Regions from separate parts of the Alishewanella sp. WH16-1 genome, predicted to be linked through region 1. Evidence: predicted binding sites of a transcription regulator. Region 1 holds the regulator's gene; the other holds the start of a gene.
The links. Region 1 encodes sigma-54, which starts transcription at its own class of promoters, with help from an activator protein. Its sites were predicted from a motif close to GTTGGCACGNNNNTNGNNT; they were not measured.
Positions count from the first base shown of each region.

Region 2: a site for sigma-54 is predicted at 3,479-3,497, ahead of flgF (flagellar basal-body rod protein FlgF). Genes of this name have one in related genera too.

Region 1 covers NZ_LCWL01000077.1:55,034-60,644, reverse strand. Annotated here, with positions in the region: gene lptA (lipopolysaccharide transport periplasmic protein LptA) at 1-315, shown strand, start outside; gene lptB (LPS export ABC transporter ATP-binding protein) at 312-1,034, shown strand; gene AAY72_RS07090 (RNA polymerase factor sigma-54) at 1,083-2,585, shown strand; gene hpf (ribosome hibernation promoting factor) at 2,611-2,898, shown strand; gene ptsN (PTS IIA-like nitrogen regulatory protein PtsN) at 2,900-3,373, shown strand; gene rapZ (RNase adapter RapZ) at 3,370-4,227, shown strand; gene AAY72_RS07070 (HPr family phosphocarrier protein) at 4,217-4,492, shown strand; gene AAY72_RS07065 (Na+/H+ antiporter subunit G) at 4,519-4,902, opposite strand; gene AAY72_RS07060 (K+/H+ antiporter subunit F) at 4,912-5,181, opposite strand; gene AAY72_RS07055 (Na+/H+ antiporter subunit E) at 5,175-5,611, opposite strand, start outside.
Region 2 covers NZ_LCWL01000009.1:82,075-87,685, reverse strand. Annotated here, with positions in the region: gene AAY72_RS01400 (protein-glutamate O-methyltransferase CheR) at 1-425, shown strand, start outside; gene flgB (flagellar basal body rod protein FlgB) at 502-903, shown strand; gene flgC (flagellar basal body rod protein FlgC) at 906-1,328, shown strand; gene AAY72_RS01385 (flagellar hook assembly protein FlgD) at 1,339-2,022, shown strand; gene flgE (flagellar hook protein FlgE) at 2,048-3,337, shown strand; gene flgF (flagellar basal-body rod protein FlgF) at 3,539-4,285, shown strand; gene flgG (flagellar basal-body rod protein FlgG) at 4,356-5,144, shown strand; gene flgH (flagellar basal body L-ring protein FlgH) at 5,155-5,611, shown strand, end outside.

The DNA.
Region 1 (5,611 bases):
AAGGCGGATCGTCTGGAAATTAATGCCAGTGCCGGTAAAGGCCAGGAAATCTTTATTTTCAGCGGCACCCCTGTAACCTATTCACAACTGCTAGACGGCGAACGTCCCGTCACTGCTCAGGCGAATGAAATTCGCTATGACATTGCCAGTCGTACCCTCACCTTAACGACCGACGCCGAGTTAACCCAAAGCGGCTCCTTGGTGCGGGGCGATATTATCCGTTACAACCTGGAGCGCCAGGAACTAACGGCCGGCAGCGAGCAAAACCGCCGCGTCACGACCATTTTTACGCCGGAAACCAAGGAAAATCCATGAAGTTAGTGGTAGCGCATCTGGCGAAAAGTTATAAAGGCCGCCAGGTAGTAAAAGATGTCAGTCTGGAAGTGAATGCCGGCCAGATCGTTGGCTTACTCGGTCCGAATGGCGCAGGTAAAACCACCACCTTTTATATGATTGTCGGCCTAGTCCCGTCCGATAAAGGGCAAATCACCCTCAATGATCAGGACATTACCTTCGCCCCTATTCATCAGCGCGCCAGAGCCGGTATCGGTTATTTACCGCAGGAGAGCTCGATTTTTCGCAAGCTAACGGTCTATGACAACCTGTTAGCGATACTGCAAACCCGCAAAGACCTGAGCAGCCAACAACGTGAAGACATTGCCGACGAACTGCTGGAAGAGTTTCATATTGGCCATATCAAGCACAGCTTAGGGATGGCCTTATCGGGTGGTGAGCGGCGCCGGGTTGAGATTGCCCGCGCCCTGGCCGCCAACCCGGCTTTTATTCTGCTGGATGAGCCCTTTGCCGGTGTTGACCCGATTTCCGTGTTAGATATCAAAAAGATTATCCAGCATCTGTGTCAGCGCGGGATCGGTGTCTTGATCACCGATCATAACGTCAGGGAAACCCTTGATGTCTGCGAAATTGCCTACATTGTCAGTCATGGCGAGTTAATTGCGGCTGGCTCGCCGCAAGACGTGCTGGCGAATCAACAGGTCCGCGATGTATACCTTGGTGAGCAATTCAGGCTATAGTAAGGGCGTCGGACAACAGTCATATATTCAGGAGAGAATCAGACTTACATGAAGCCGTCTTTACAACTGCGCCTAGGCCAACAGCTGACTATGACACCCCAGCTGCAGCAGGCGATCCGTTTACTACAGCTATCAACTATAGAACTACAGCAGGAAGTTCAGGAAGCTCTGGACGCTAACCCTTTGCTGGAAGGCGATGACGACTATAGCACTGAACATTCAGATACGGATCTGAGTCTGGCAAACCTGAACCGCGATACGCCGGCGACAGACAGTGCCAGCGATGATAACGACGACTTCACTGATTATACCGACCATTCAGAGCGCGACAGCAGCGAGGCAATGACCGAACAGAACATTCAGGACGATCTGCCGCTTGATAACAATTGGGATGATTTAGTCAGCGCTGCGCCGGTAACCAGTGGAGCCCTACCCGATGACGATATGGTTTATCAGGGAGAAACCACCGAGACCTTACAAGACTACTTACGCTGGCAAATGGAACTGACCCCCTTTTCTGCAACTGACCGCGCTATCGCCGAAATTATTATTGAAGCGGTGGATGAAACGGGTTTGCTCACTATCAGCTGCGAAGACATTCTCGAGTCTTTGCAGTTGCCCGATGTGGAAGCCGATGAAGTCGAGGCCGTATTAAAGCGGATCCAGCTATTCGACCCGGTTGGTGTCGCCGCACGCTCAGTGCAAGAGTGTTTGTTAGTGCAGTTGCGGCAGTTTGATCCTGCGACGCCCTACTTAAATGATGCAAAACAAATAATCAGCGAATATACCGACTTTTTAGCTAACCGGGACTTTCGTTCTCTGATGCGGGTGACTAAACTCAAAGAAGAAGAACTGAAGGAAGTGATGCGTTTGATCCACAGCTTAAACCCAAGACCGGGTGCGGATGTGATCAGGCAAGAGCAGCAGTACATTATTCCTGATGTTGTAGTGAGTAAAGTCAAAGGTCGCTGGCAGGTAGAATTGAACCCGGACGCTATGCCTAAGGTTAGGATTAATCAGCAATATGCGGCCTTATCCAGAACGGCACGTAACAGTGCGGATAGCCAGTTTATCCGCTCACATCTGCAGGAAGCGAAATGGTTTCTAAAAAGTTTAGAAAGCCGCAACGAAACCCTGTTAAAAGTGGCCAGCTGTATAGTGCAGCAGCAACAGGCTTTTTTTGAACACGGCGAAGAAGCCATGAAGCCAATGGTACTGAATGATGTGGCCGAGATGGTCAGTATGCATGAATCAACGATTTCCAGGGTGACAACCCAAAAGTATATGCATACACCGCGCGGAATTTTTGAACTTAAGTTCTTTTTCTCCAGTCATGTTAGTACAGAGAGTGGTGGTGAATGCTCCTCCACAGCAATTCGCGCTTTTATCAAAAAACTGGTGGCTGCGGAAAATCCCGCTAAGCCATTAAGTGATAGCAGGATGGCAGAAATTTTGTCTGATCAGGGTATTAACGTTGCGCGGCGTACCATCGCCAAGTACCGCGAATCCCTGTTTATCCCGCCATCCAATCAACGAAAGACCCTGCTGTAAGTGTCTTAACAAGAAGGAAGAGTCTATGCAAATCAACCTAACTGGCCGTCACGTAGAAATTACCGACTCTCTGAGAGAATATGTAGACAGTAAATTTGCTAAACTGGAGCGCCATTTTGAAAACATCAATAATGTGCACGTAGTCCTGAATGTCGAAAAGCTAAAACAAATTGCTGAAGCCAAAATCCATCTGAATGGTGGTGAAGTTTTTGCCGTCTCTGAAGACGAAAATATGTACGCCGCCATTGACCAGTTAATTGATAAGCTGGACAGGCAAGTGATCAAACATAAAGAAAAGTTGTCACGACACTAAGATGATTAATTTAAGCGCTATGTTAGCGGAGAACTGCACGAAAAGTGCAGTTCTTTTTAACAGTAAAAAACGAATCCTCGAATATATCGCCGAACTGGCCCACCAGCAAATACCCGAAATGTCTGAATACAGCATTCTGGAAGCGCTGATGACCCGCGAAAAGCTGGGCTCAACCGGTATTGGCGGCGGTATTGCGATCCCGCATGGTAAACTGGAGTGTGTGACTTCGCCCATTCTGGTGTTTGTTGTCAGTCAGGATCCTATCCCCTTCGATGCCATTGATAACCAGGGTGTTGATATTTTCTGCGCTATCCTGATCCCGAAAGATCAGTGTCAGGCACATTTAACCACGCTATCGGGCATTGCCAAACTGCTTAGCCAGAAAGAGCTAACCAAGAAAATCCGGCACGCCGGCTCAGATCAGCAACTGTACCAGTTATTGGTGGAATCCAGTCAGCTGGCAGGTGACAAATGAAATTACTGGTAGTCAGCGGCCGCTCAGGCTCAGGTAAATCCGTCGCATTACGGGTGATGGAAGATCTGGGCTACTACTGCGTAGATAATATTCCGGTGAATTTGCTGCCCACCCTGGCTAATGCGGTAATGGATCAGTATGAGCGGGTTGCAGTTAGCATCGATGTGCGCAATTTACCGACCGAGCCGGAAGAACTGGCAGAAATTCTGTCCTATTTACCGCGTAAACTCGAACTGACTATTCTATACCTGGATGCTGACCACACCACGCTGATTAAGCGTTTTAGTGAAACCCGGCGTCTACACCCACTTTCCCATCAAGCCATGTCGCTGGACGAAGCGATTTCGCGGGAACAGCAATTGCTGGATCCCATCTCCAGCCGCGCCGATCTGTATATTGATACCACCGAACTCAATATTCATCAGTTAGCGGAATTATTACGCGAACGGATCCTCGGCCAGAAAACCGGCCGGCTGGTGATGTTGTTTGAATCCTTTGGTTTTAAATACGGTATTCCGAAAGAGGCCGATTATGTCTTTGATGCCCGTTTCTTACCCAATCCGCATTGGGAACCGGCGCTAAAGCCGCTTACCGGCCTGGATCAACCGGTAAAAGATTATCTGGCTTCAGAACCAATAGTTGGTAAATACATCTGGCAAATTAATAGCTTTATCAGTAGCTGGTTACCACATCTCGAGCGCAACAATCGCAGTTATCTGACCATTGCCATTGGCTGCACCGGTGGCCAGCATCGTTCGGTTTATATCGCAGAATCTCTGGCAGAAAGTTACCGCAGCCAGCGCGAGGACGTGCAAATTCGCCATCGGGAGTTAACACGTCACCATGGCCGCTAAACTCAGCACACAGGTTACTATTATCAATCAACTCGGCCTGCATGCGCGGGCTGCGACTAAGCTGGTGCAGCTCTGTCAGCGCTATCAGGCGAAAGTCGAATTGGTGCAGGATGACGGTAAAACGGCAGACGCCGGCAGTGTGCTGGCGTTGCTGATGCTGGCAAGCAGTAAGGGCAAAACCCTGACGGTCACCACCGAGGGGGAAGACGCAGCAGCAGCCTTAAAGGCGGTAACAGAGCTGATTAACAGCGGCTTTGGCGAGTAGCCGCTGCCACTACTGCGTCATCTACCTTAGGGCAAATTCGACTTCAAATGCGAGCGGCTGCTGTTTTGTTGCTGGCCACGCTTTAATTCCTGCTCACCTGTCGTTTTCGGGATTGCCTTGATTTTGTGATGCAATGCCGTTTTTATCAACATATGAGCGCTAATCGGCGCGGTAATCAGCAGAAAAATCGTGATCAGCAGCTCATGCACACTAATAGTGCCCGGCGAGGTACTAAAATAAAACATCGAACCCAGCAAGATACCGCCCATACCCAGCGTGGTCGCTTTGGTCGGACCGTGCAAACGGGTAAAAAAGTCTGGCATCCGGGTTAAGCCGATAGAGCCAATCAATACAAAGGCGCCGCCTAATAATAAAAAGAAGGCTACGGCCCATTCCATCCAGTTTTGCATACCCTCTCCTTATTCGATGATGTCGCCGCGCAGTAAGAACTTGCAGACAGCAACCGTACTAACGAAACCGAGCATCGCAATTAACAGCGCCGCTTCAAAATACAGTGGCGAACCCATTAATAAGCCATACAGAATAATCAGGGCGATACTATTGATATACATGGTATCCAGGGCCAGGATCCGGTCCGGCAAACTCGGGCCCTTGATCAACCGCCATAGATTAAGCAATAAGGCGGTGCTGATCATGCCGAACACCAGAAAAATAACGTTTTCTAACATTGAAAGATCTCCTTCAGCGGCGCTTCGTAGCGCGACTTAATTTCGGCGATCAGGGCGGCTTCGTCGTCCAGATTCAATACGTGAATCAGCAGCCAGCGTTGTTTAACTTCGTCGCCTTCGGCTAACATTTCTTTGGTAGGATAAATATCAGCGCTAACCGTACCCGGTGTCATCGACACTGTACTGGCCAGAATGGTAATGGGTAACTCATGCTGCAGATCCAGGGGCACCCGCACAAAAGCTGGCTTTAGCTTTTTGGTTGGCCCCAGAATCAATACCGCGACCTGCGCATTGGCGGTAATAATATCCAGAAATACCCGCAGAATATAACGTAACGCCAGCCCCGGACGCTCTATCAGCGGCTGAGGATCGCGGAATTTGGCACTAAGCCAGGGGATCACCACCGCCAGGATCAACGCCGCCACCAGAT
Region 2 (5,611 bases), on a different contig from region 1:
CTGGTGGCGTCAGTATTCTTGGTACCGATATTTCCAATACTATGCTGGAACATTGCCAGCGAGCCGAGTATGACGGTTTAGCCTTAGCCCGGGGCTTGTCGCCAGAGCGGCGTAGTCGTTTTTTTGAAGATAGCGGCAAGGGGATGATGCGGGTAAAAGAGCAGGTTCGTAAAAACGTCAGTTTTCGCCACCTAAACCTACTCGACTCTTATACCTTGTTAGGAAAGTTCGATATTATCTTTTGCCGTAACGTGTTGATTTATTTCTCTCCCGAAGTAAAAACCAAGATCATCCGCCAGTTTGCGCAGGCTTTAAACAGCCGGGGCTATTTAATTCTGGGCGCTTCCGAGTCACTGTCTAGTCTGAATGAAGACTTTGAGATGCTGCGCTGTAATCCCGGCATTATCTACCGCAAGAAAACCTAGCCTGATAACACTTCACTAATTTTTGGCCTGCTCTTTGCATTACCTGGTTGAGTGTTCAACTTAAGGTGGCAAAAAAATGGCTATCAGTTTTGACAAAGCATTTGGCATGCACCAGCAAGCACTGCTGATCCGTGATCGCCGTGCCCAGGTTCTGTCTGAGAATATCGCCAATGCCGATACCCCCGGCTACAAAGCCAAAGAGCTCGATTTTCAACAAGCACTGAATAATGCGCAGTCCCGTCAGGCGCGGCCGGTAAGCCGAACCCATGAAGGGCATTTTCATATTTCTACTGAAGTCCGGCAGGAAGTGAAGTTTCGTAACCCGGATCAACCCGATACTGGCGACGGCAACAGCGTCGATATGCATCGCGAGCGTAATGCCATGATGCAAAATGCCATTGAGTATCAAACCAGTTTGCAGTTTCTGAATAGCCGAATCAGTGGCCTGAAAAAAGCTATCACAGGTACAGGACAATAATTATGAGCTTATTTAAAGTGTTTGATATTGCCGGCTCAGGCATGACTGCGCAGTCGGTACGCATGAATACCACCGCCAGTAATATCGCGAATGCTAATAGCGTCAGTAGTAGTATTGATCAGGTTTATAAAGGCCGGCATCCAGTATTTGCGGCAGAGCTGTCCGAAGCGAGGCGGCAACAAGATGCCGGTAGCGGCGTAAAAGTGCTGGGTATTGTCGAGTCAGAGGCGCCACCGGTGGTGGAGTATGCACCTAATCATCCGCTGGCAGATGAAAACGGCTATGTCTACAAGCCTAACGTCAACATTATGGAAGAGATGGCCAACATGATCTCGGCATCACGCTCTTATGAAACTAATGTGCAAACTGCCGATGCTGCCAAGCAAATGTTAATGCGCACTCTACGCTTAGGGCAGAGCTCTTAAGGACTAACTGATGACGACCGTTAATAACAACTCTGCCCTGGACGGGATGTACTGGGATAACAAAAACAAGGTGCCAGACAAGAATAATGGTGCCTTAACCCAATCTGATTTTTTTGCCTTGTTAACCCAGCAGTTGGCATTTCAGGATCCAACCAAGCCGGTTGAGAATGATCAGATGATTGCGCAGATGACTAACTTCACCATGGCCGATGGTATTTCAAAGTTAAATGAAAACTTTACCAGTCTGGCGCAGAGTATGAGTTCGAATCAGGCGCTGCAGGCGTCGTCACTGGTTGGCCGCAGTGTGTTGACGCAGTCAGATCAGTTGGTTTTTACCGGTGATTCGTTATCACGGGGGCAGATAAACGTCGATACTGTGGCAGACAATATGAAAGTGATTATTACCAAACCCAATGGCGAATTGGTAAATACCTTTAACGTGGACAATCCACAACTGGGTAAGAATGAATTTGTCTGGGATGGTACCGATGGTGATGGTGAAGCCATGCCACCCGGACTTTACAATATCAAGGTGGAAGTTAGTGCCAACGGTAAAACCGAAACCGTACCCGTGCAGGTCTACACCCCGGTTTCCAGTGTCAGCATGGGCAACAATGGCAATGGCATTATGCTAAACCTGATTGGCTTAGGATCGGTCAAGCTAGCCGATGTGTTAGAAGTTTCTTACAGTTAAACAACCGCTTAAGGTGAGGTGACATATGAGTTTTCAAATTGCATTAAGCGGCATTGCTGCTGCGCAGAAAGATTTAGATACCACAGCAAATAACATTGCGAACGTGAATACCACCGGCTTTAAAGAGTCGCGTGCCGAGTTTGCTGATGTTTACGCGTCATCAGTTTTTCAATCAGCTAAAACCAAAGTTGGCGATGGTGTGCGGACAGCCTCAATTGCCCAGCAGTTCCAGCAGGGCTCACTGCAATTTACTAATAACGCTCTTGATTTAGCGATTACCGGTGACGGTTTTTTTGTTACAGCCTCTGAAATTGGCTCCCGCGATTATGGCTATACTCGTGCGGGAGCTTTTAAGCTGGATAAAAATAACTTTTTAGTGAACAATAATGGTGATTTTCTCCAGGGTTATCCGGTAGATAGATCTACTGGCTCAACAACCTCAGTCAGTTTGAGTACGACTAACCCAATTCAAATTCCGACTACAGCTGGAGCTCCAAGTGCAACGCGCTCAATTTTTCTTTCTATGAATCTGGACTCCCGGGCAACGACTCCAACTACTGCTTTCAGTGTGGGAGATCGCTCTTCTTATAATAGTACGACTTCAACAACCGTATACGATAGTTTAGGCCAAGCTCATATTATTAGTTTGTATTTTGTGCGGGAAGCTCCGTTAACAGACAATACCTGGTCTGTATATAGTGCATTCGATGGGGATGTTCTCAATAGTAATGCACCAATTTCCACGTTGCAGTTTACTCCTTCTGGGATTCCGGTAGGTTCACCTAATCCCTTTACAGATGGTATCTTGTCACAGACTGAATTAAATGGTCTGTTGCAAAATGGTGCTACATTTCCACAAGATGTAACTGTTCGTTATCAGGATGAGTCAGGTACAAGAAATCCAACACAATACTCATCAAATTTTGAGGTGGGTACTTTAAGCCAAAACGGTACCACTGTTGGACGTTTAACCGGCTTAGATATCGATACCGGCGGCAGGCTGATGGCTACCTACTCAAATGGTGATCAGCAATATTTAGCACAAGTCTCGATGGTACGTTTTGCTAATCCACAAGGTTTAAACCAGGTTGGTAATACGTCATGGAAAGCGAGTCTTGCATCTGGTGAACCGTTGGCCGGTGAGCCTAACACAGGAACTTTTGGCAGTATCCAAAGCTCTGCACTGGAACAATCTAACGTTAACCTAACCACTGAACTGGTGGATTTAATTAATGCCCAGCGTAACTTCCAGGCCAACTCCAGAGCGTTGGAAGTCAACAGTTCGCTGCAGCAGACGATTCTGCAGATCCGGTAATCTCGATTTGACCGGTACAAAAGCCACGCAGCTGTTGCGTGGCTTTTGAGTTTTATGGTTGCTGTTTTTTTACCTACTAATTTCTTAACCGCTGTTCATTGCTAAGACCACTGTTGTGTTCTTCGCCGCAAGCTTAATCAGTTTGGCACTTTCCTTGCTTAGTATCTTGCCAAGAGTCAATTCCTTTACACGAGGTTGCTGATGGATCGTTTGCTTTATATCGCCATGAGCGGTGCCAAAGAAAATATGCATGGTATCAGTGTCAGAGCTAACAACCTGGCAAATACCGGTACAGTAGGCTTTAAAGCCGATTTTGAGCAGGCTCGCGCGATGCAGGCTTTTGGCGCAGGTTTACCAACCCGGGTGTTTTCGATGACCGAACGACCTGGTCAAAACTTTGACAGCGGTGCGCTGATTATTACTGAGCGTGAGCTGGATATGGCGATTCAGGGCGACGGTTGGTTTGCAGTTCAGGATAAAGATGGTAATGAAGCCTATACCCGCGCCGGCAATATGCAATTAAGCCCAACCGGCATGCTGTTAACCGCCAGCGGTTTGCCAGTGCTCGGCGATGACGGTCCGATCCAGTTGCCGGTACCGCTTGCCAAAATGGAGATTGGTCAGGACGGTACGGTGAGCGCAAGAGTGCAGGGCGCTCCGGCTAACGTAATGGAACAGGTAGGGCGAATTAAATTAGTTAAGCCACCTTATGCGGAAATTGAAAAAGGTAATGATGGTTTATTCCGGCGTAAAGATGGCCAGCTAGCTGAAGTCAGTGCCGAAGTCAGCTTGCTGCATGGTGCCTATGAAGGCAGTAACGTCAATGCCATTGGTGAGATGACCAGCATGATTAGCTTACAAAGACAGTTTGAGTTGCAGGTGAAAATGATGAAGCAGGCTGAGCAAATGGATCAGCAACAAAACCAACTGCTACGGATTATCGGTTAAATCAGGTTTTAGCGATTGAGGTAACCGCCTTAATCATTCGGTTCAAAGGGCTCAGGCCCGGGAGGTTCAAATGCATCCGGCTTTATGGATTAGCAAAACAGGTTTAGACGCCAAACAGCGTGATATTTCGGTGATCTCGAATAACCTGGCTAACGCCAGCACCGTCGGCTTTAAGAAAAGCCGGGCGATTTTCGAGGATTTGCTTTATCAAAATATTAATCAGCCAGGTGGCCGTTCTTCACAAAACTCGGAACTGCCTAACGGATTAATGATTGGTGCCGGTACCAAGGTGGTCGCGACACAAAAAAGCTTTACCCAGGGCAATATGATTACCACCGAAAACAGTTTGGACCTGATGATTCAGGGCCATGGTTTTTATGAGGTATTAATGCCGGATGGCACCATTTCTTACACCCGTAATGGTCAATTTACGGTAGACGGTGATGGCAATATGGTCACCTCCGGAGCCGGCTATCAGGTGCAACCGAATATTGTGATTCCGCCGGACGCGACTTCCATCATGGTTTCGCAAGATGGTGAAGTGTCTGTGCGCTTAGCCGGGCAGGTCGAAAATGCGGTACTGGGCCAGTTGACGGTAACCAACTTTATTAACCCGGCTGGCCTTGAACCGATAGGCCAGAACCTGTTTAAAGAAACGCCGGCTAGTGGCGATCCAGTACAAGGTATTCCGGGCCTGGAGGGGCTGGGCATTATTGTGCAGGGGGCGCTGGAAACCTCTAACGTTAATGTCACGGAAGAGTTGGTTAGTCTGATTGAAAGTCAGCGGGTGTATGAGATGAACTCCAAAGTGATCTCTACCGTCGATCAGATGCTGGGTTATGTCATTCAGCAGCTTTAAGGAGGCATTGATGCGTACGTTATCGTTAGTCTTGCTGTTTAGTTTACTCACAGCTTGCGCCTCGACCCGTGAGGCGATGCCCGACGACCCGTATTTTGCGCCTTTACCGCCCGAGCCAGCACCACGGCCGGTGCTGAAGACGGGTTCGTTGTTTACTCAAACGCATTCAAACAGCTTGTATTCCGATAATAAAGCGCGCCATGAAGGTGACATTATTACCGTGGTACTGCGTGAAAAAACTCAGGCGTCAAAAAAAGCGAAAACTGAAACGCAGAAAGATAGCAATGTGGCCTTTGAGCCATTGAATATCGCCGGACGCAATGCGTCTATTGGTGGCAATGTATTGCAGTTTGGCGCGGGTAGTACCCAGGATTTTAAGGGCGATGCTAAGGCAGATCAGAGCAACAGCCTGGTCGGTGACATTTCGGTCAATGTATTGCAGGTATTATCGAACGGTAATCTGGTGA